Regions from separate parts of the Variovorax sp. GW821-FHT10D07 genome, predicted to be linked through region 3. Evidence: predicted binding sites of a transcription regulator. Region 3 holds the regulator's gene; each other region holds the start of a gene.
The links. Region 3 encodes sigma-54, which starts transcription at its own class of promoters, with help from an activator protein. Its sites were predicted from a motif close to TGGCANGNAANCTGCTTT; they were not measured.

Region 1: AC07PU_RS18675 (transglutaminase family protein) is a predicted target of sigma-54. The motif match lies at 5,110-5,127, and genes of this name have one in related genera.
Region 2: glnA (type I glutamate--ammonia ligase) is a predicted target of sigma-54. The motif match lies at 4,447-4,464, and genes of this name have one in related genera.

Annotation. Positions count from the first base shown of each region.
Region 1 is NZ_JBWKMZ010000005.1:385,478-393,213, forward strand. It holds gene AC07PU_RS18670 (circularly permuted type 2 ATP-grasp protein) at 1-1,331, opposite strand, end outside; gene AC07PU_RS18675 (transglutaminase family protein) at 1,475-5,035, opposite strand; gene AC07PU_RS18680 (DNA internalization-related competence protein ComEC/Rec2) at 5,157-7,634, shown strand.
Region 2 is NZ_JBWKMZ010000002.1:856,195-863,930, forward strand. It holds gene ntrC (nitrogen regulation protein NR(I)) at 1-1,189, opposite strand, end outside; gene glnL (nitrogen regulation protein NR(II)) at 1,214-2,293, opposite strand; gene AC07PU_RS09325 (hypothetical protein) at 2,334-2,837, opposite strand; gene glnA (type I glutamate--ammonia ligase) at 2,985-4,400, opposite strand; gene AC07PU_RS09335 (competence/damage-inducible protein A) at 4,548-5,348, opposite strand; gene AC07PU_RS09340 (EI24 domain-containing protein) at 5,345-6,226, opposite strand; gene AC07PU_RS09345 (sterol desaturase family protein) at 6,349-7,323, opposite strand; gene AC07PU_RS09350 (polysaccharide deacetylase family protein) at 7,334-7,736, opposite strand, start outside.
Region 3 is NZ_JBWKMZ010000022.1:49,831-57,566, reverse strand. It holds gene AC07PU_RS38685 (iron-containing alcohol dehydrogenase family protein) at 1-309, opposite strand, end outside; gene AC07PU_RS38680 (nuclear transport factor 2 family protein) at 306-761, opposite strand; gene AC07PU_RS38675 (LysR family transcriptional regulator) at 858-1,796, shown strand; gene AC07PU_RS38670 (fumarylacetoacetate hydrolase family protein) at 1,807-2,595, opposite strand; gene AC07PU_RS38665 (phospholipase D family protein) at 2,709-4,307, opposite strand; gene AC07PU_RS38660 (RNA polymerase factor sigma-54) at 4,318-5,907, opposite strand; gene lptB (LPS export ABC transporter ATP-binding protein) at 5,938-6,732, opposite strand; gene lptA (lipopolysaccharide transport periplasmic protein LptA) at 6,729-7,451, opposite strand.

The DNA.
Region 1 (7,736 bases), on a different contig from region 3:
GCCGCGCGCTCGCCGCACCACCAGGTGGGCAGCGCGGGCAGCAGCAGCTTCTCGTCGAGCAGGTGGCGCGCCAGGCCGGGCAGGAAGCCCAGCAGCGCCGGCGATTCGAGGAAGGCCGAGCCCGGCATGTTCGCCACCAGCACGTTGCCGGCGCGGATCGCCTGCAGCAGGCCCGGCACGCCGAGCGTGGAGTCGGGGCGCAGCTCGAGCGGGTCGAGGAACTGGTCGTCGAGCCGCTTGATGAGCCCGTGCACGGGGCGCAGGCCCTGCAGCGTCTTGAGGTACAGGCGCTGGTCGCGCACCGTGAGGTCGCTGCCCTCGACCAGCGTGACGCCGAGGTAGCGCGCTAGGTAGGCGTGCTCGAAGTAGGTCTCGTTGTAGGGGCCGGGCGTGAGCAGCGCGATGTGCGGCGGCACGCCGGCCGGGCACATGCGCTGCAGGCCATCCATCATGGCGCTGTAGGTGGCGGCCAGCCGCTGCACGTGCAGCGCCTCGAAGGCCTGCGGGAACTGGCGCGTGATGGCGAGCCGGTTCTCGAGCAGGTAGCCCAGGCCCGAGGGCGCCTGGGTGCGCTGCGAGACCACCCACCAGTTGCCGTCGGGGCCGCGCGCGAGGTCGAAGGCCGCGATGTGCAGCCAGGTGTCGCCCGGCGGCTTCACGCCATGCAGCGCGCGCAGGTAGCCCGGATGGCCGCGCACCAGCGCGGGCGGCAGCAGGCCTTCGGCGAGCAGGCGCTGCGGGCCGTAGACGTCGGCCATCACGCGGTCGAGCACGCGCATGCGCTGCAGCACGCCGGTCTCGATCTGCGCCCAGCTCTCGGGCGAGACGATCAGCGGGAACAGGTCGAGCGACCAGGGCCGCTGCGGGCCGTTGGCGTCGGCGTAGACGTTGTAGGTGACGCCGTTGTCGCGGATCTGGCGCTCCAGGCTGACCGCGCGCCGCGGCAGGTCGCCGAAGCCATCGGGGCCGAGCTGTTCGAAGAAGGCATGCCAGGGCGGCAGCAGCGGGGGCTTGTCGCCGGGGGCGGCGGCCGACGAGGCGGGGTCGGCGGAGGGCGCGCGAGGGGATGCGGATTGCGACTGCGACTGGGTCGGAACGGACCCGGCGCCCTGGGTCTGGGACTGGCTCTGCGTGCCCGCCGTCGCGTCGTGCAGGTGCGGCCCCGCGGGCGCCGCCGGCCCGGCGGCGGGCCGTGCCGCGGCCTCGGGCGTCGCCGTGCCGCGCAGCTCGTCGAAGTGGCCGGGCAGGGCGGCCGGGGCGAGCGCCGACGCCAGGGCGGCTGGAAAATCCAGCGCCTGGGCATCGAACAGGGATTCGTTGAGGGGTTCCACAGGGTTGGGATTGTCACATTGCCGTCACCGGCCCCGGTGGCGATGGCGTGCGAAATGCCCGCCGCAGCCATCGGTGTGGGCGCCACGACACAGCCGGCCGCCCGGCCCGCCACCCCGAAGGGCCGGCGGGCGCGCGGCGCCGCTCAGCGCCGCAGGTCGAGCGTGAACGGGAATTCGCGGCTGCCGGGCACCTCGATGGTGGCGGCCGGCGTGCGCATCAGCCCCGGCGTGTGGCCGGTGCGCGTGAAGCGCGACAGGCGCCGGCTCTCGGCCTCGTAGGCATTGACCGGGAAGGTCTCGTAGTTGCGTCCGCCCGGATGGGCCACGAAGTACTGGCAGCCGCCCAGCGAGCGCTTCATCCAGGTGTCGACCAGGTCCACGGTCAGCGGCGCATGGGCCTTGATGCTCGGATGCAGCGCCGAGGGCGGGTTCCAGGCCTTGTAGCGCACGCCGGCCACGAACTCGCCGGTCACGCCCGTGGGCTGCAGCGGCAGCACGCGGCCGTTGACGGTGACCACGTGGCGGCTCTCGTTGAGGCCGGTCACGCGCACCTCGATGCGCTCGAGCGAGGAGTCGACGTAGCGCACCGTGCCGCCGGCCGAGCCTTCCTCGCCCATCACGTGCCAGGGCTCGAGCGCGTTGCGCAGCGAGAGCTCGACGCCCATCGCCTGCACCTGGCCCACGAGCGGGAAGCGGAACTCGAAGTGCGGCGCGAACCAGTCGGGATCGAAGGCGAAGCCGGCCTGGCGCATCTCGCTGATGACGTCGTCGAAGTCCATCTTGACGAAGGTCGGCAGCAGGAAGCGGTCGTGCAGCTCGGTGCCCCAGCGCGTGACGGGCGCCTTGTAGGGGTCGTCCCAGAAGCGCGCCACCAGCGCGCGGATCAGCAGCTGCTGGGCGATGCTCATGCGCGCATGCGGCGGCATCTCGAAGGCGCGCAGCTCGAGCAGGCCGAGGCGGCCGGTGCTGGAGTCGGGCGAGTAGAGCTTGTCGATGCAGAACTCGCTGCGGTGCGTGTTGCCCGAGACGTCGATCAGGATGTTGCGCAGGGTGCGGTCGACCAGCCAGGCCGGCATGTGCTGGCCGTAGAGCTCGCGGTTCTTCGCGATCTCCTTGAGCGCGATCTCGAGCTCGTAGACCTGGTCGTTGCGCGCTTCGTCGACGCGTGGCGCCTGGCTGGTCGGGCCGATGAACATGCCCGAGAACAGGTAGCTCAGCGAGGGATGGTTGTGCCAGTACAGCAGCAGGCTGGCCAGCAGCTCGGGCCGGCGCAGGAAGGGGCTGTCGGCCGGCGTGGCGCCGCCCATCACGAAATGGTTGCCGCCGCCGGTGCCGGTGTGGCGGCCGTCGGTCATGAACTTCTCGGCCGACAGCCGGGTCTCGAACGCGGCCTGGTAGAGGAATTCGGTGTGGTCGACCAGTTCCTTCCAGTTGTGGGCCGGATGGATGTTGACCTCGATCACGCCGGGGTCGGGCGTGACCTGCAGCATCTTCAGGCGCGGATCGCGCGGCGGCGGATAGCCTTCCATCACGATGCGCACGCCGAGCTCGCGCGCGGTGGCTTCGACGGCGGCGACCAGGTCGAGGTAGTCCTCGAGGCGCGCCAGCGGCGGCATGAAGACGTAGAGCACGCCCGAGGCGCTGCCCTTCTTCTCGGCCGCCGGGCCGTTGGCGCGGCGCGGGTCGCGCACCTCGACGCACAGCGCGGTGCGCGTGACCCAGTGGGCCGATTCGCCGCGCAGCGGCTGGCGCGTGGCGGAGACGCGCGAGGAATCGCCGGCATCGCCATCGGCCCCATCACCGGTGTTGCCCGCATTACCGGCATCGCCCTGGCCCGGCTTGCCGTCGAGTCCTTCGCCGCTACCCGGCCCCTGCATGCGCAGCGCGGCGGGCACGGCCGCGGGCGTGCCGAAGGCATAGGGCACGGCGCCGAGGTCGGCACCGGTGCCGCCGGTCGCGCCCACGGTGTAGCGCGCGCGGTAGTCGGCCGCGCTCGGCAGCGCGCCGCGCGCGGCGGTCGGGTCGCGCTCGATCAGGTAGGGGTAGTCGCCCTTGCTGGCCCAGGGTTGCGAGTCGAGCGGCAGGCGGTAGCCCATCGGCGAATCGCCGGGGATCAGGTAGAGGCGGTCGTCGCGCAGGAACCAGGGGCCGGTCTTCCAGGCCGGGCCCTCGAGCGCGGGCGCGTCGCGGTTCGCGTTGCCGGGCTCGATCGGCAGCATGTAGCCGATCACCGCGTCGAGCTTCTGCGTGAACACGCGGCGCAGGCGCACGCGTTCGAGTTCGTCGTCGAGCTTCGAGTCGAAGGGGTCGACGTTGACCGGCAGGCGGCGTTCGCGCCACAGGTAGTAGTAGATGTCCTCGAAGCCCGGCTGCACGTAGCGGTCGGTCAGGCCGAGCTTGCGCGCCAGCAGGCTGGTGAAGCGGCGCGCGTCCTCGCTGGTGTAGTGGGTCGGAAAGCGCTCGTCGGCGAACAGCTCGGGGTCGTGCCACAGCGTCTGGCCGTCGGCGCGCCAGAAGATCGACAGCGCCCAGCGCGGCAGCTGCTCGCCCGGGTACCACTTGCCCTGGCCGAAATGCAGGAAGCCGCCCTGGCCGTACTCGGCGCGCAGCTTGTGGACCAGCTCGGTGGCGTAGCCGCGCTTGGTGGGGCCGAGCGCGTCGGTGTTCCACTCGGGCGCGTCGCGGTCGCTGGTGGCCACGTAGGTGGGCTCGCCGCCCATCGTGAGGCGCACGTCGCCGGCCTGCAGCCGCGCGTCGACCGCGTCGCCCAGGGTCAGCACCTCGGCCCACTGCTCCTCGGTGTAGGGCTTGGTCACGCGCGGCGATTCGTAGATGCGCGTGACCTTCATGTCATGGCCGAATTCGACCTTCGACTCGTCGACGCCGCCTTCGATGGGCGCTGCGCTCGAGGGCGTGGGCGTGCAGGCCAGCGGGATGTGGCCCTCGCCGGCCAGCAGGCCCGAGGTGGCATCGAGGCCGATCCATCCGGCGCCCGGCAGGAACACCTCGCACCAGGCGTGCAGGTCGGTGAAGTCGACCGTGGTGCCGCTCGGGCCATCGAGCGCCTTCACATCGGGCGTGAGCTGGATCAGGTAGCCCGAGACGAAGCGCGCGGCCAGGCCGCAGTGGCGCAGCAGCTGCACCAGCAGCCAGCCCGAGTCGCGGCAGGAGCCGCTGCCGTTGGTGAGCGTTTCTTCCGGCGTCTGCACGCCGGGCTCCATGCGGATCAGGTAGTTGACGTCCTGCTGCACCTGCTGGTTGATGCCGACCAGGAAGTCGATGGTGCGCTGTTCCTTGCGGTCGATCTTGTCGAGGTAGGCCGCGAGCAGCGGCGTGGGTTCCTCGGTGACGAGATAGGGCGCGAGCTCCTCGGCCTGCGAGGGCGTGTAGGCGAAAGGAAAGTTCTCGGCCTGCGGCTCGAGGAAGAAGTCGAAGGGGTTGTAGACCGCCATCTCGACCACGAGGTCGACCGTGACCTTGAACTCGCGCGTCTTCTCGGGGAACACGAGCCGCGCCTGGTAGTTGGCGAATGGGTCCTGCATCCAGTTGACGAAGTGATCCGCGGGTTCGACGCGCAGCGAGTACGAGATGACGTTGCTGCGGCAATGCGGTGCCGGGCGCAGCCGGACGACCTGCGGGCCGAGTTGCACCAGGCGGTCGTATTTGTAGTGGGTGACGTGGTGGAGCGCGGCGTGGATGGACATGCGTTTTTGTGTGCAGTACTGGCAGATTGCATCGAAAAGATGTCTCTGGTGAGACGCATACTAGCCCAGAAGACAAAGCAATTAGCGCGCCACGGAGCGTCGTTGGGGGAGGGTTTGCATCATGGTCGCCAAGGGTGTGCGAGACGCATCCGATGCCGTCTTGCGTGCGCGCTGCGCGTTCGTCGCGCTCGCGGCGGCGCTCGTGGGCGTGGCGCTGCAACTGCGGCAGCCGGTGCTGTGGGACGGCATGGCTTACGCGGGCGGACTGCTCGCGGGCATCGCAGGTCTCATCGGGGTTTGGCGCATGCCGCGGCATGCGCGCGTCGCCTGGGTCTGCGCCGCGCTGGCCGGTGCGGCGATCGGCGCGGGGCTCGCGGGCGCACGGGCCACGGTCTACGCGGCGGGCGCGCTCGATCCCGCGCTCGAGGGGCGCGACCTGCAGCTCGTGGGCGTGGTGTCGCAGATGCCGCAGCGCGGCGAGGCTGGAACGCGCTTCCGTTTCGCCGTCGAGTCCGCGCGCTGGGCCGACCCTGCCATGGCCGGATCGCCCGCGGTGCCCGACCGCATCGCGCTCGGCTGGTATGCCGAGGGCAGCAGCCTCTGGAACGATCCGGCCGATGCATCCGCACCGACGCTCCTGCCCGAGAGCCCGGTGCATGCCGGCGAGCGCTGGCGCCTGACCGTGCGTCTCAAGGCGCCGCACGGCCATCGCAACCCGCATGGCTTCGACAGCGAGCTGTGGATGTGGGAGCAGGGCCTGCGTGCCAGCGGCCATGTGCGCCTCGGCGCGCGCGACGAGGCGCCCGCGCGGCTGGCCCTCACGGGGCGGCACCCGATCGAACGCGCGCGCGAGGCCGTGCGCGATGCTATCTTCGAACGCGTGCCCGAGCGCTTTGCCGCGGGCGTGATCGCCGCGCTGGTCACGGGCGACCAGGGTGCGATCGACCGCGAGGGCTGGGACGTCTTCCGCGCCACCGGCGTGGCCCACCTGATGTCGATCTCGGGCCTGCACGTGACCTTGTTCGCATGGCTTGCCGCGCACATCGTCGGCGCGCTCTGGCGCCGCAGCCCGCGGCTGATGCTGCGCCTGCCGGCGCAGCGCGCGGCGCTCGTGGGCGGCGTGCTGCTGGCCACGCTCTATGCGCTGTTCAGCGGCTGGGGCGTGCCATCGCAGCGCACGGTCTGGATGCTCGCGACCGTCGCGCTGCTGCGTCTCACGGGGCGACGCTGGCCCTGGCCGCACGGCTGGCTGCTGACCGCGGCGGTGGTGGTCGCGCTCGATCCCTGGGCCCTGACGCAGGCCGGCTTCTGGCTCAGCTTCGTCGCGGTGGGCGTGCTGTTCGCCACCGACGCGGGCTGGCCCGGCGACACCCGCCCGGGCCTGCGCGCGCGGCTGTGGCGGCTGCTGCGCGAGCAATGGACGATCACGCTGGCGCTCACGCCCTTGAGCCTGCTGCTGTTCCAGCAGGTGTCGCTGGTCGGGCTGGTGGCCAACCTGGTCGCGATTCCCTGGGTCACGCTGGTGATCACGCCGCTGGCGATGCTCGGCACCGTCGCCGCGCCGCTGTGGGACCTCGCGGCGCGCGCGGTGCAGGGGCTCGGGCTGCTGCTGTCGTGGCTCGCGGCGCTGCCGTTCGCCAGCATCTCGATGGCCGCGCCGCCGGCGTGGCTGGCTGCCTGCGGCGTGGCCGGCGGCGTGCTGGTCGCGATGCGGCTGCCGTGGTCGCTGCGCGCGCTGGGCCTGCCGCTGCTGCTGCCGGTGCTGCTGTGGCAGCAGCCGCGTCCCGCCCTCGGCGAGTTCGAGCTGCTCGCGGCCGACGTCGGCCAGGGCAATGCGGTGCTGGTGCGCACCGCGAACCACAGCCTGCTCTACGACAGCGGCCCGCGCTACAGCCTCGAGAGCGATGCCGGCCACCGCGTGCTGGTGCCGCTGCTGCGCGCCCTGGGCGAGCGGCTCGACCTGCTGGTGCTGAGCCACCGCGACAGCGACCACACGGGCGGCGCGAGCGCCGTGCTCGCGATGCATCCGCGCGCCGAGCTGCTGAGCTCGATCGAGGCCGGGCACCCGCTGCAGTCGCAACGCCCCGCGCGGCGCTGCGAGGCGGGCCGGCGCTGGACCTGGGACGGCGTGGACTTCGAGCTGCTGCACCCGCGCTCCGGCGACTACCTGTTCTTCACGCGGCCCAATGCCATCTCGTGCGTGCTGCGCATCGGCAATGGGCGCGCGACCGCGCTGCTGGCCGGCGACATCGAGCGGCTGCAGGAGGCCGCGCTGCTCGAGCGCATGCCCGAACGGCTGCGCGCCGACGTGCTGCTGGTGCCGCACCACGGCAGCAAGACCTCGTCGAGCGCGGCCTTCCTCGATGCGGTGCGCCCGCGCATCGGCCTGGTCCAGGCCGGCTACCGCAACCGCTTCGGCCATCCGGTGCCCGAGGTGGTGGCGCGGCATGCCGAGCGCGACGTGCGCCTGGTCGAGAACGTGCGCTGCGGCGCCGCGCACTGGGCCAGCGCCCGCCCGGCCGGGGTGGACTGCGAGCGCGAACGCTCGCCGCGCTACTGGCAGCACCGGCCGGCCGTTGAGGTTAAAACTGTGAACTAGTTGTTAAAAATTTTCCGGACGAACCCTTGCCAGGTCGGGCGCGGCGGCGTCCCATGCGTTGTAGCGAAAGACAACGACGCAGGGGACCCATGAAATCGCATC
Region 2 (7,736 bases), on a different contig from region 3:
CCAGCAGCGGAGCGGCACCCGAGGCCAGCACCTCGGGCGGCAGGTCCTTGGCCTCGATCAGTTGCGCCGGCGCCATCACGGTCAGCCAGTGGCAGATGTTCTCGAGCTGGCGGACGTTGCCGGGGAAGTTGAAGCCCGCGAGCTTGGCCAGCGCCGCATCGGAGATGCGTTTGGGCTCGACACCGAGCTGCCGCGCGCTCTGTTGCAGGAAGTGGCGCGTGAGCGCGGGCACGTCCTCGCCACGCTCGCGCAGCGCGGGCAGCCGCAGGCGGATGACGTTGAGGCGGTGGAACAGGTCTTCACGGAAGCCGCCGAGCTTCACGCGCTGCTCGAGGTCCTGGTGGGTGGCCGCGATGACGCGCACGTTGGCCTTGACCGAGTTGTGGCCGCCCACGCGGTAGAAGTGGCCGTCGCTGAGCACGCGCAACAGGCGCGTCTGCAGGTCGAAGGGCATGTCGCCGATTTCGTCGAGGAACAGCGTGCCACCCTCGGCCTGCTCGAAGCGCCCGCGCCGCATGGTCTGCGCGCCCGTGAAGGCACCGCGCTCGTGGCCGAAGAGTTCGCTCTCGAGCAGGTCCTTGGGAATGGCCGCTGTGTTGATGGCGACGAAGGGGCCGTTGGCGCGCGGCGAGTGCTTGTGCAGCGCGCGCGCCACGAGCTCCTTGCCCGAACCCGATTCGCCCGTGATCAGCACCGTGACGTTGCTCTGCGAGAGCCGGCCGATGGCGCGGAACACGTCCTGCATCGCGGGCGCCTGGCCGAGCATCTCGGGCGCGGCGACCATGCGCTCCTCGGCCACTTCCTCGCGCTGGCTCTCGTCGACGGCGCGGCGGATCAGCTCGACCGCGCGCGGCAGGTCGAAGGGCTTGGGCAGGTATTCGAAGGCGCCGCCCTGGAACGCCGAGACGGCGCTGTCGAGGTCGGAGAAGGCCGTCATGATGATGACCGGCAGGCCCGGATGCTTGGCCTTGATCTTGTCGAGCAGCTCGAGCCCGGAACCGCCGGGCATGCGGATGTCGCTCACCAGGACCTGCGGGCCCTGCTGCTCGTCCTCGGCGGCCTGTTCGAGGGCCGCCAGCACTTCGCGCGTGTTGGTGAAACTGCGGGTCGGAAGGTCCTCCCGCAGCAAGGCCTTCTCCAGCACGAAGCGGATCGATTGGTCGTCATCAACTATCCAGATCGGCTTCATGCATCTCCTTGTTGCCGGTGGCTGCTAGGGCAGCGGAATCAATATCTTGAAATCGGTTCGGCCCGGGACACTGTCGCACTCGATCACGCCGTGATGCTGTTGCACAAAAGTCTGTGCGAGCGTCAAACCCAGCCCTGTACCACCCTCTCTACCCGACACCAGCGGATAGAAGATTCGGTCCTTGATCGCGTCCGGCACGCCCGGTCCATTGTCGATGACATGCAATTCCAGTGCCAATCGATACCACTGCTTGTTGAAGATCACCTGGCGCGCGACCCGGGTCTTGAAAGTGATGCACGCATCGCCGGCCGCGCGGCGCTCGGCCAGGGCCTGCGCGGCGTTGTGGACGATGTTGAGCGTGGCCTGGATCAGCTGCTCGCGGTCGCCGCGGAACTCGGGGATCGAGACGTCGAAGTCGCGCTCGATGTGCAGGTCGCGCGGGAACTCCGCGAGGATCACCGAGCGCACGCGCTCGCAGACCTCGTGGATGTTGACGTCGCCCACCACGTGCGGCCGGCGGTGCGGCGCCAGCAGGCGGTCGACCAGCGTCTGCAGCCGGTCGGCCTCGTGGATGATGACCTGGGTGTACTCGATGAGGTCGCGCGACTCGACCTCCATCTGCAGCAGCTGCGCGGCGCCGCGGATGCCGCCGAGCGGGTTCTTGATCTCGTGCGCGAGGTTGCGGATCAGTTCCTTGTTGGCCTGCGCCTGGTCGAGCAGCCGCTCCTCGCGGTCCTGCCGCACCTGGTGCTCGAGCGGCAGCATCTCGACGATCAGTTCGCCGGCCTTCTCGCCCTTGGCCAGCGTGACCTGCACCGGCATCAACTCGTGGTTGACGCGGCGCAGGAAGGCCTCGTAGCGCAGGGTGGCGAAGTCGTTGGCGCTCGCGCCGTCGATGGCGGTGCGCAGCACCTGGGGTTCGTGGAAGCAGGCGCCGAACTGCGAGCCCTCGAGCGTGCGGCGCGAGGTGCCGAGCGCATCTTCGAGGCCGGCATTGGCGAACAGCACCGAGCCCTTGCTGTTGACGACCGCGATCAGGGTCGACAGCAGGTCGAAGGCCTGAAAGCGCGGACTGGCGCTTGCCGCCTTCTTTCCGAAAGCCATGGAAATCCTGTGGTGTTCGTCCTGCCGATGCAGGAACGGGTTAGTTCTTGGGGGCCGGCAGGCGGCTGATCTCGCGGCGGATGCCGGCGATGTCGCTTTCGTTGCGGGCCAGCTCGGCCTTCATCTCGGCCACGCGGTCGAGGTACTTCTGGTAGTTGCGGCCTTCGCTGCCCTGCTTCTCGGGCTCGCCGTTGTTGTATTCCTTCTGCAGCTCGGCCTGGCGGGACTCGGCCTTGCGCAGCTCGGACTCGAGCACCGAGCGCGCCTCGCCGTCGCGCGCGCGCTGGTCGGAACCCTCGACGCGCGGGCTGCCGGCCGGCGAGCGCGCCGCGGAGGTCGAAGCGGCGGCACCGCCGAGCGCGGCACGCGAGGCGCCCTGCACGACGGTGACGTTGCCGCCCTCCATCACCTTGCAGCCGCGCTGCTGCGCGACGGTGGCGTTGTTGGTGTATTCGTTCCCGCAACGCCAGACGCGCTCCTGGGCAAGCGCCGGCAGGGCGAACAGGGAAGCGGCCAGTAGGAGAAGTGGTGCGGCAGTCTTCATGGGATCTTGGGGACCTCGAGGGCCCGGGAGAGCGCGAAAAGGCGCATTTTCATGCAATTCGACGCCCTCGATGACGGGATGTTCCGGCCCCAATGAAAAGGACGGCCGAGGCCGTCCTTTCGTGTTACTCCGAGCGGGAAACCGCGATCAGAGCGAGTAGTACATGTCGAATTCGACCGGGTGCGTGGCCATGCGGAAGCGCGTGACTTCCTGCATCTTCAGGTCGATGTAGGCATCGATGTACGCATCGGTGAACACGCCGCCCTTGGTCAGGAAGGCACGGTCCTTGTCGAGGTACTCGAGGGCCTGGTCGAGGCTGTGGCAGACGGTCGGGATCAGCGCGTCTTCTTCCGGCGGCAGATGGTAGAGGTCCTTGCTCGCGGCTTCGCCCGGGTGGATCTTGTTTTCCACGCCGTCGAGACCGGCCATCAGCAGCGCGGCGAAACCGAGGTACGGGTTCATCAGCGGATCGGGGAAGCGCGCTTCGACGCGACGGCCCTTCGGGTTCGCCACGAACGGGATGCGGATCGAGGCCGAGCGGTTCTTGGCCGAGTAGGCCAGCTTCACCGGGGCTTCGAAGCCGGGGACCAGGCGCTTGTAGCTGTTGGTGCCGGGGTTCGTGATGGCGTTCAGGGCACGGGCGTGCTTGATGATGCCGCCGATGTAGTGCAGCGCGAAGTCCGACAGGCCTGCGTAGCCGTCGCCGGCGAACAGGTTCTTGCCGTCCTTCCAGACCGACTGGTGCACGTGCATGCCCGAGCCATTGTCGCCGACGATGGGCTTGGGCATGAAGGTGGCGGTCTTGCCGTAGGCGTGGGCCACGTTGTGGATCACGTACTTCTGCAGCTGGACCCAGTCGGCGCGCTGGATCAGCGTGCTGAACTTGGTGCCGAGTTCCATCTGGCCGGCGTTGGCCACTTCATGGTGATGCACTTCGACCGGGATGCCCAGCGATTCGAGCACCAGGCACATTTCCGAACGCATGTCCTGGAAGCTGTCGACCGGGGGAACCGGGAAGTAGCCGCCCTTGACGGCGGGACGGTGGCCGCTGTTGCCGTGCTCGTATTCCTTGTCGGTGTTCCACGAGGCTTCTTCGGAATCGATCTTCACGAAGCAGCCCGACATGTCGTTCTTCCAGCGCACGCCGTCGAACACGAAGAATTCGGGTTCCGGACCGAAGTAGGCCGTGTCGCCCAGGCCCGAGGCCTTCATGTAGGCTTCGGCGCGCTTGGCCAGCGAACGGGGATCGCGCTCGTACGGCTTGCCGTCGGTCGGGTCGATCACGTCGCAGGTCAGGATCATCGTGGTCTCTTCGAAGAAGGGATCGATGTTCGCGGTGTTCGGGTCGGGCATCAGCTGCATGTCCGACGCCTCGATCCCCTTCCAGCCGGCGATGGACGAGCCGTCGAACGCGTGGCCCGAGCTGAACTTGTCTTCGTCGAAGTGCGACACGGGCACGGTCACGTGTTGTTCTTTACCGCGGGTGTCGGTGAAACGGAAGTCGACGAACTTGACCTCGTTTTCCTTCACGAGCTTCATGACGTCGGCGACGGTCTTTGCCATCAATTTCTCCTGAGTTGGATGGGTGGTTGGGAATACAGGGATGCGGGATGCAGTTTCTGTGCCATTGTCGCCTGCGATGAACGGCCGGCGACGCGCACTTTGGCGGCCTGAAACACGGCCGAATTCACCAAATTGGTGCGATCAAAATCAACGCACCAATTCTGGGCCAAGTTGCGCATTAAAAGTGTGCAGGCCTTCGATGAGCTGGCCGTAGGCCGCATCGAGCAATTCCGGGTCGCCCTTGACGCCGAGCTCGATATGACGGCCGTACTGGGGGTGATCGACGCTCGGCAGGCTGAAAACCTTGATGCGCGCATGCCGTTCCTCGATCGCCTGCATCAGGGGCGTGAGGGTGGCTTCCATGGCACCGAAAACGATCACGGACTTCTCCAGGACCCGGGTCCGGACGAAAAGATCGGCATAACGGGCGTCGAGCACCGACTCGATCATCGGCCAGGCCATGACCGGAAAACCGGGCACGAAATGGACGTCGCCCACGCTGAAGCCCGGGATCTTGTTGTAGGGGTTGGCGATGATCCGGGCGCCCTCGGGAAACACGCCCATGTTGAGCCGGTGGATGTTGTCGGGCCGGTCGGGCTCGTAGGCGACGCCCTGCTCGCGCGCCGTGTCCTGCATGCGCTCGCGGATCAGCAGCTCGGCCTCGGGATGCAGCGCCAGCGGCACGCCCAGCGCCTTGGCGGCGCACTGGCGGGTGTGGTCGTCGGGCGTGGCGCCGATGCCGCCGGTCGAGAAGACGACGTCGCCCGAGGCGAAGGCGCGCGCCAGCGCGGCGGTGATGCGCTCGGGCACGTCGCCCACGTATTCGGCCCAGCCCAGCTGCAGGCCGCGCGCCGCGAGCAGTTCGATCACCTTGGGCATGTGCTTGTCGAGGCGCTTGCCCGAAAGGATCTCGTCGCCGACGACGATCAGGCCGAATTCACGGGTCATGGGGATTTCCATTGGGAGAGAACGGCCTGGTCGGCCTCGATGGCGGCGGCGTCGCCCGGAATGGCGGCCGCCGCGGCGGCCGCGCGCTGGCCACGCAGCTGCGCCAGCGCATCGAGGCAGTAGTGGCCGAACCACAGGGCCGAGAAGGCGAAGACCAGGGTGTAGATCCAGATCGCGAGCGGCACCAGCACGAAGAAAGCGGCCGCGAACAGCAGGCCCGAGGCCCAGACGATGCTCGGCGCCGCGCCGAGGTAGCCGCAGAGCACGCCGATGCACAACAGCGGCAGCCGGTGCGCGCGCAGCAAGGTGGCGCGCTCCTCGGCGCTGGCGTGCTCGGCCAGCGCGTCGAAGCTCATCACGCGGTAGGTGAGCCAGCCCCAGATCAGCGGCGGCAGGATCAGCACCAGCGGGGGAATCAGCCACAGCGGCATCGAGACCACCAGCGCGAGCAGCGCCAGCACGGTCAGGCCGATGGAGCGCGCGACGCTGCCGAAGAAGGAGGCGCCCTTCTTGCGCTCGAGCGAGGGAAAGCGGCGCTCGGCCACCAGCCGCGTGAGCGCCGGCGCCATGAAGCCCGCCACGATCAGGAGCGACAGCACCACGATCAACGGCGTGGCTGCGAACACCACGGCGAGCGGCGCCAGCACCGAGGTGACGTCGCCCGAGAACAGCCGCCCGATCCATTCCCAGAAGCTGGCCAGCAGCGGCCAGGATTCGAGCGCGCCGCGCGTCCAGGCGACCGCGGCATCCCAGTAGAAGTAGCCGAAGACGGCGGCCAGCACCACCATCAGGCCCAGCGGCACCAACGACAGCACGATCACGCGCGGCAGCATGCAATAGGCCACCGCGCGCCAGAAGGAGTCGAGGAGCAGGCGCATCGGGCCGGAGGATAACCCGGCGCGCCCCGCGCGGCCGTGAAGCCAGAGCCGGCGGCCAGGCGATTCGCCGGTTCGCGCGCACGCCGCGCGCAGCTGAGGCAGCTGGAGCGGAGCCGCGGCGCTCAACCGCGGCCGACCATGCGCTTGAGCCCCAGCCACTGCTGGGCCCAGAAACCCTGGCCGTAGTCGCGCACCTTGCCCGCGGCATCGGGCTCGACCTGGTCGCGCACGCCGGTCGGGTCGTAGCGGTTCTCGAAGTTGGCGGTCCCGAACATCATGTCCCACCAGGGCAGCAGCACGCCGAAGTTGTGGCCGCCGAGCGTGCTCTTGCCGTTCGACTCGTGGCCCAGCCCGATGCTGTGGTGCAGCCGGTGGAAGCGCGGGCTGATCCACAGCCGTTCGCCGAGGGCGCCGAAGCTCAGGCGCAGGTTGGCGTGCTGCAGGCTCTCGCTGAGCTGGGTGAAGGCAACGAAGGCGATGAACTGGCCCGGCGCCACGCCGATCAGCTGCGCCACGATCACGATCAGGGTGTCGTGCAGGATGTCGTCGAGCAGGTGGTTGCGGTCGTCGCTCCACATGGTCATCTGGCGCTGCGAGTGGTGCAGCGAATGCAGCCCCCACCACCAGTTGAACTGGTGCTGGCCGCGGTGGATCCAGTAGCCGACGAAGTCGAGCACCACGAGGTAGATCGCGAACGCGACCACCGGCACGTCGGTCACGCCGGGCCAGAGTTCGTCGAGGTGCAAGGTGCCCCAGCCGGCCGCGCGCAGGCTGCCCATGAGGTCGTCGAACACCGGCTGCAGCGTGAAGAACATCGCGAGCCGGAACAGGCCCAGCCGGTGGATCAGCGTGTAGAGCACGTCGATGCGGATCGCGCGCCGGTCGGTCACCGGCTCGACGGCGCGCCAGCGTTGCAGCGGGCCGATCAGCGCGACCAGCACCACGATCTGGATCAGGCCGACCAGCAGCCAGCCCGTGGCGTCGAAGGCGTCCTCGGTCCAGCCGCCGAGGCCGATCGCATAGACGAAGGGCTGCACGACGGTTTCGAAGAACCAGCCCTGCAGCGAGGAGAAGAGATCCGTCAGCCAGTCGATCACGGAAGCCGCCTCAGGGATGCGATGCGATCCAGGCGCGGTAGTCGGGATGCTGGCGCAGCGTCTGGAAGCAGAAGCCCTTGGCCTTCAGCCCGACGATCAGCGGCTCGAGGTTGGCCGGCGCCCATGGATCCTTGCGCGACCAGATGCCCAGGTGCGCGAGCAGGATGTCGCCGGGGCGGATGGTGTCGAGCGCCTGCGTGAGCAGCTTCTCGTTGCTGAACTTCTCGCTCGGCAACTCGTCGCCCAGGAAGCCCGCGGGCGCCCAGCCCACGTGCGCATAGCCGCAGTCGCGCGCGGCGGCCAGCAGCTTGGGCGAGGTCTTGCCGCCGGGCGCGCGGTACAGCGGCAGCGGTTTCTTGCCGGTGATCAGCTCGAGCCGCTCGGAGGACTTGCGGATGTTGGCGCAGTACTCG
Region 3 (7,736 bases):
ACTGCCGCCGCCGATGGCGACGAAGCCGTCGACGCCCTCGGCCAGCGCCCGCGCGGCCAGCTGCTCGACCAGCGCCACGCTCGAATGCGCGGGCACCGGGTCGGCCAGCAGATGCGGCAGGTCGCCCAGCGCCGCGAGGCTGCGCGCGAACAGGGCCGAGCGCTGCGTGCGCGCACCGCCCAGCACCAGCGGCCGCGCGATGCCCAGCGCATCGAGCTCGGCGCGCAGGCCGTCGATGGCGCCTTCGCGCATCACCAGCCGCGTGGCGACGCCGCGGTGGACGAAGGAGGCGGGCAAGGCGTTCTTCATTCGGCGGAGGCGAAGTCGAAGGCCGTCACCATGCGCTGCTCGGCGATGCGCCAGCCATGGCCCGGATCGCGGCGGAAGACGGTGGTCGTCAGGTTGAAGCGCAGCGGCCCGGCGATGCGCGGCGGCGCGCCGTCGGGCTGCGCTGCGGCGGGATGGCGATAGGCCGTCATGTAGGCCTCGACCTCGGCCGATGTGCCGTCCTGCGCGCTCACATGGGCATTGGTGAGCACATGGCGCGTCTCGACATCGGCGGCGCGCGCTTCGAGCGCGGCGCGCACGGCCGGCTTGCCCTCGAGCCACCGGCCCTGGCGCAGCCAGCGGCAGTCGTCGGCGAACAGCGCGAGCATCGCGTCGTAGTCGCGCCGGTCGAGCGCATGGAAGAAGCGGTGCAGCGCCTGCGTCAGCTCGGGCAGCAGGCGCGCGGCGTCGGGAATGGAAACATCGGCGGTCATGTGGCGGACGAGTCTAGGAGTCGGCTTGCCCGCTGACACACCCTGTTCGACAATCCAAGGTTTGCGATTTGGAAACCTTGAACCGGGTCGAACGACGTGGATCGCCTTCGCTGCCTTCAGATATTCACCGAGGTCGCGCGCTGCGGCAGCTTCGCGCGCGCCGCCATGCAGCTCTCGGTGTCGCGCGCCACCATCACCAAGCACGTGGCCTGGCTCGAAGCCTCGATGGGCGCGCAGTTGCTCAAGCGCACGTCCAAGCAGGTGGCATTGACCGAGGCCGGCGCGCGCGTGCTCGACTCGGGGCGCGACCTGCTGGAGCGCTACGAGGCGATCGAGGGCGAAGTGCGCGATGCCGTGCAGCTGCCGCGCGGTGCGATCCGCGTGGGCACGCCGCCCTCGTTCGGCGCCTACCACCTGATGCGCGTGGTGGCGCAGTTCACCCACCGCTATCCGGACATCGAGGTGACGGTGGTCCATGACGACGGCCGCTCCGACCTGGTGGCCGAGGCGCTCGATCTCTCGATCCGCATCGCGCCCTCGCTCGAGGACGCGAGCTACGTCGCGCAATCGCTGCTGAAGGCGCCGCAGGTGGTGGTGGCGTCGCCGGCCTACCTGAAGGCCTACGGCCGCCCCGCCACGCCGGCCGACCTGGCGCGCCACAACTGCCTGGTGCACATCATCAAGTCGGGCTCGGGCGTGTGGAAGTTCGCCGGCAATCCGCCGCAGGAGGTGCGCGTGCGCGGCACCGTGCGCGCCAACATGGGCGATGCGATCAAGCAGTGCGCGCTGCTGGGCACCGGCATCTCGCTGCACCCGCACTACATGGTGTCGGAGGAACTGAAGGCCGGCACGCTCGAGGCCCTGCTGCCCGGCGCGGTGCCCGAGGAACTCGACATCCACGTGGTGTTCTCGACCCGGCGCAACATGCCCAGCCGCGTGCGCCACCTGCTGGAGTTCCTGCGCGAATGGTCGCGCCATCCGCCCGACTGGGCCTTGCCGGCCACCACCGCGGCGCGCGGCACCGCGGGCCGTTGAACGGTCGCCCTCAGGCCTCTTCGGCGACGAAGGGATTGCGCAGGCAGCCGAGGCCCGAGATCTCCACCTCGACGACATCGCCGGCCTTCAGGTGCGGCGACTTGCCGTCGGTGCCCATCCAGATCACGTCGCCCGGGTACAGCGTGAGATGCCGCGTCATCGCGCTGATGAAGGTCGCGATGCCGAACAGCATCTCGCCGGTGCGGAACTGCGTCTTCACCTCGCCGTTGACGCGCACCGTGGTGCGGGCCGCTTCCAGGTCGAAATCGGTTTCGATCCACGGCCCCATCGGCTTGAAGGTGTCGCTGTTCTTGGCGCGCCAGAAGGTGCGGTCCGAGGCCTGCCAGAGCCGCTCGCTCACGTCGTTGCCGATGGTGTAGCCCAGCACGCACGACAACGCGTCGGCCTCGCTCAGGTGGCGGGCCTTTTGGCCGATCACCACGACCAGCTCGCCCTCGTACTCCACCTGCTTCGCGTTGGACGGAATGACGACGGCCGCCTCGTGCGGAACCAGGGCGTTGACCGCGCGGTAGCCGATGTCGGCCTTCTCGGGGATCGCGAGCGTCTGGCCGCTGCGCTCGGCGTATTCCTTGATGTGGCGCACGTAGTTGAGCCCCGCCGCATAGAAGGTGCGCGGCAGCAGCGGCACCTCGATCCTCACGTCGGCCAGGCGATGCACGGCGCCCGTGAAATCGTGGCCGCCGAAGGGGCTGCCGTTCACCGCGCGGACGCGATCGTCCTCCAGCACGCCATAGCTGCTGGCGGCCGCGCCGGGCGCGGTGTAGTGGATCCATTTCATGCGCGTGCTCCTGTCGGTGGTGTTCGGGCCCCCTGCTCGCAGGGGCACCACAGCATGACAGGCCGAGGTTTGCGGAACGGAAACCGACGGTTTGCGAAAGCCGCCCAAACCGCCTAGAGCAGGCTCTCCGGCGTCAGCGGCGCCAGCAGCTCGAGCATGGTGCGATCCCAGAAGCCCGAGTCGGGCTCCTCGCTCAGCACCGTGGTCTTGCCGGCCTCCTCGCTGACCCACTCCAGGCGCGAGTCGCTGCCTTCGGCGAAACGCAGCCTGTAGGCGCCCTGCTGCTTGAGCACCTCGAGCAGCTTCAGCGCCTGCTGCGCCATCTCGGGGCTGCGGATGAACAGGCCGATCTCGGTGTTGTGGACCTCGGAGCGCGGGTCGAAATTCATCGAGCCGACGAACAGGATGCGCTGGTCGATCACCGCCGACTTGGCATGCAGCCGGCCGACCGAGGTGCCGAACAGGCCCAGCCGCACGCTGCGGCGGGTGCGGTTGGTGCTGAGTTCGTAGAGTTCGGCGCCCAGGCGCAGCATCTCGGGCCGGTAGCGGCGGTAGGCGGTGTGCACCAGCGGCTCGTCGGTGGCGGCGAGCGAGTTGGTCACCACGCTGATCCTCACCTGGCGTCGGCGGATTTCGTTCATCACCTCGAGCCCCGCGGCGCCCGGGATCAGGTAGGGCGAGACGATGGTCACCTCGCTGCGCGCGCGGCGCATCTGCTCGACCACGTTGTAGCGCACGCTGTCGACGTCGAGCAGCGGCACGCCGCCATACGAGGCGGTCTTGCCGATCACGCGGTCGGGCGAATCGGCATAGGCCTCGGCCGTGGTCCAGATCAGGCCGAGCCGGCCGGCGTCGAGGTCCTCGGCGATCGGGCCGTAGCCCAGCAGGTCGTTGGGCGCGGGCTTCGGCGGCGGCGGCGTGGTGTCGGGGCCGGTGGCGACCTCGAAGCGGCGCCGCAGTTCGTCCGGTGGCAGCGCGCTCGCCACCACCGACTCGACGGGCCGCACGTAGGGGCTGTTCCAGTACTGGTCGAACAGGCTGCCCAGGCGCGGGATCAGCGCGCCCGTCACGAAGGTATCGAGGTCGATGAAGTTCTCGCCCGCGGTGCGCCGGAAGTACTGGTTGCCGATGTTGCGCCCGCCCGCCACGGCCATCGCGCCGTCGGCGATGAACAGCTTGTTGTGCATGCGCCGGTTGACGCGGCTGAAGTCGAACAGCGAGGCCGTGAAGCGCGCGAGCAGGCTGCCGCGGCCGGCCGGGAAGGGGTTGAACAGGCGCAGCTCGACATTGGGCGTGGCCGCGAAGCCGCGCAGCAGCTCGTCCTCGCCCGCGGTGTAGAGGTCGTCCATCAGCACGCGCACCCGCACGCCGCGCTGCGCGGCATCGCGCAGGGTGCGCAGCAGGTAGCGGCCGGTCTCGTCGTTCTCGATCTGGTAGTACTGGACGTCGAGCGTGCGCTGGGCCCGGCGCGCGAGCTGGATGCGGGTGTCGAAGGCGAAGTCGCCACCGGGCATGAGGCGGAAGCCGCTGAGGTCGGGGTCGGGCTGCGCGGCCAGCGCGATGCGCCCGAGCGCGGTGTCCTTCGACACGGCGATGGCCTTGGTAGGCGCGCGCGGGGCCTCGTCGGGCAAGGTGGCGCAACCGGCGGCCAGCAGCGCGGCCGCGATGGCAAACACCCAGGGCCCACAGCGCGACAGCAGGCGTCGGGCCATCGGGGGCTTTCTACAGGGCCTTGCGCAGGTTGGCGGGCGCGATGCGCAGCGCCTCGCGGTACTTGGCGACGGTGCGGCGCGCGCACTCGATGCCCTGCTCCTTGAGCATCTCGGAGATCTGGCTGTCCGACAGCGGCTTCTTCACGCTCTCCGAACCGACGAATTGCTTGATCAGCGCGCGCACCGCGGTGCTCGAGGCATTGCCGCCGGTCTCGGTGCCCAGCGCCGAGCCGAAGAAGTACTTGAGCTCGACCGTGCCGAAGGGCGTGGACATGTACTTCGCGGTGGTCACGCGCGAGATGGTGGACTCGTGCAGTCCGAGCTCGTCGGCGATCTCGCGCAGCACCAGCGGGCGCATCGCGAGTTCGCCGTGCACGAAGTAGCTCTTCTGCCGCTCGACGATGGCGTTGCTCACGCGCAGGATGGTGTCGAAGCGCTGCTGGATGTTCTTGATGAACCAGCGCGCCTCCTGCAGCCGCTGCGACAGCGCCTGGCTGCCCTCGCCCTTGTGCGACTTGAGCGCGCCGGCGTAGATGTCGTGCACGCGCAGCCGCGGCATCACCTCGGGGTTGAGCATGACGCGGAACTTCACGTTGGTGCCGCGGCCGGTCTTGGTGACGATCACGTCGGGAATGACGATGTTGCGCTCGACGTCGACGAAGCGGCGGCCCGGCTTGGGTTCGAGCCGCGCGATGATCTGCAGCGCCGAGCGCACCAGCTCCTCGTTGGTGCGCGTGAGCGTGGCCAGGCGCTTGAAGTCGCGCCGCGCGAGCAGCTCCATCGGCTGCTTGCAGATGGCGAGCGCGGTCTTGCGCACCAGCTCCTCGTCCTCGGTCTCGTCTTCGTCGGCCAGCGCGCGCAGCTGGATCGCGAGGCATTCGCCGAGGTCGCGCGCACCCACGCCCGCGGGCTCCAGGCTCTGCAGCAAGCCCAGCGCGACCTGGAAGTGGTGCACCAGCTCGTCGAACTGGTCGTTGTCGTCGCCCGCGAGGCCCGAGGCCAGCGCCGGCAGCGAATCCTCGAGGTAGCCGTCGTCGTTGAGCGACTCGATCAAGAAGCGCAGCGCGGCGCTGTCGTTCTCGTTGAGCCGCAGGCTCAGCGCCTGGCGGTGCAGGAAGGACTGCAGCGATTCCTGGCTGCGCGCGAGCTCGGTGGCATCGGCGCGCTCGTCGTCGCCGGTGCTGCTGTTGTTGCGCGCGGGCGCGTCGCTGCCCCATTCGCTGTCGTCGGGCGCCATGTCGACGGTGCCGTCGCCTTCCCAGTCGGGCTCGCGCTCGGGCGAGTCGAGGGCCGGCTCGGCCTCGGACGACGAGGTGGTCTCGGTGGAACTGCTCGAGGTCGAGGGCGCGGCGCTCGCGTAGTCGCTCTCGGCTTCGCGCTCGGTGTCCTCGCGCGGCGCGGGCGTGTCGGCGGCGTCGAGGCCGAACTCCTCGCGCGCGGCTTCCTCGGCGGTGCGCTCGAGGAAGGGGTTCTCGTCGAGCATCTGCTCGACCTCCTGGCTCAGTTCGAGCGTGGAGAGCTGCAGCAGCCGGATCGACTGCTGCAGCTGAGGCGTCAGCGCGAGATGCTGCGAAACGCGCAGCGACAAGCCTTGTTTCATGCCCTCAGGAAATGACTTGCACGAGGGTCATCACATCCGGAAGTGCTCGCCCAGGTAGACCCGGCGCACTTCGGCGTTGTCGACGATCTCCGAGGGCGTGCCCTGTGCCAGCACATGGCCGTCGCTGATGATGAAGGCGTGGTCGCAGATGCCCAGCGTCTCGCGCACGTTGTGGTCGGTGATCAGCACGCCGATGCCGCGTTCCTTCAGGAAGCTGATGATGCGCTGGATCTCGATCACCGCGATCGGGTCGATGCCGGCGAAGGGTTCGTCGAGCAGGATGAAGCGCGGCTGGGTGGCCAGCGCGCGCGCGATCTCGACGCGGCGGCGTTCGCCGCCCGACAGCGCGAGCGCGGGCGAATCGCGCAGGTGGTCGACGCGCAGGTCGGCCAGCAGCTCCGACAGGCGCTCTTCCATGCGCTGCTTCGACAGCGCCTGCGGCCGGCCGTTGGCATCGGGCTCGCGCTGCAACTCGAGCACCGCGCGCACGTTCTCCTCGACCGTGAGCTTGCGGAAGATCGAGGCTTCCTGCGGCAGGTAGCTCAGGCCCATGCGCGCGCGGCGGTGGATCGGCATGTGGGCGATCGGCTCGCCGTCGATGGAGATCTCGCCCGCGTCGGCGCGCACCAGCCCGACGATCATGTAGAACGAGGTGGTCTTGCCGGCGCCGTTGGGCCCGAGCAGTCCGACCACTTCGCCCTTCTGCACGTCGAGCGAGACGTCCTTGACCACCTTGCGGCTGCCATAGCTCTTCTGCAGGCCGCGCGCGACGAGGCGGCTGCCCGGCACGCCGTTGGCTTCCTGGGTTCCGGCGGCTTCGATCACTTGCGTTCTTCCCCTTCGCCGCTCAGCGTGGTGGTGGAGCGCAGTCCGGCGCCCGGTGCCGGCGTGGGCGCCGGGGCCGCGGGACGGCGCGTGGCCGGCGCCGCGGCGCCGGGCGCACCCGGTGCGGCGGGCGCGGCCGACTTCGGCGTGAGGATGGCCTTGACGCGGCCGCCGCCACCCGGCGCCGACACGCCGGCGTTGGGCGGCACGGTCGAGCCGTTGACGGTGTAGGTGTCGTTGCTCTGGTCGTAGACGATCAGCGCGCCGCTGCTCTCGTCGTTGGGCGTGGCGCCGACCAGGCGACGCATGACGGCGCGGCGGATGAACTTGACGTTGTCGGCCCGGCTGTCGTACTCGATGACCTCGGACTCGCCCTCGATCCACTCGTCGCCGTTGCCGTTGCGCTTCTGCTTGTAATAGGCGAGCTTGCCGGGCGCCGCGGTGACCACGCCGTACTGGTAGCCCTCGGGGTCCTGGCGCACGTCGATGCGCGCGCCGCGGATGATGATGGTGCCCTTTGTGACCACCACGTTGCCGGTGAAGACGCTGGTCTGCTTGAGATCGTCGTAGCGCATCGAATCGGATTCGATGTTCATCGGCTTGGTCCGGTCGGCCGTTTCGGCCAGGGCGGCGGCGGCGGAGCCGGCCAGCAGCAGCGCGGCCAGCACGAGGCGACCGGTGCGGCGAAGGGAGGAGGTGGGGTGAGAGTGCGATGTCATAGAGGCACGAAACTTGCTCTGCATTGTATGCGGCCCATCGCGCCAGACCCATGCGCGCGGATGAAAAAGCCCCGGGGCGGCGAACCCGGGCACGGCACCCCGCGGGATCGCCCCGCGTTCTGCCGACCGGCCGGATGACGGCCCGGCCGCCCCGGAACCCTCGAAGGGATTCCGGCCTCCCGGCGGCGGAGCGGCTACAAGGTGTGAAGAAACCGTAGCGAGCGCCCCGAGGTCGCGCCGAGGACCGGAGCCGTACTCTGTACGGTGAGGACCGCAGGTGCGAGA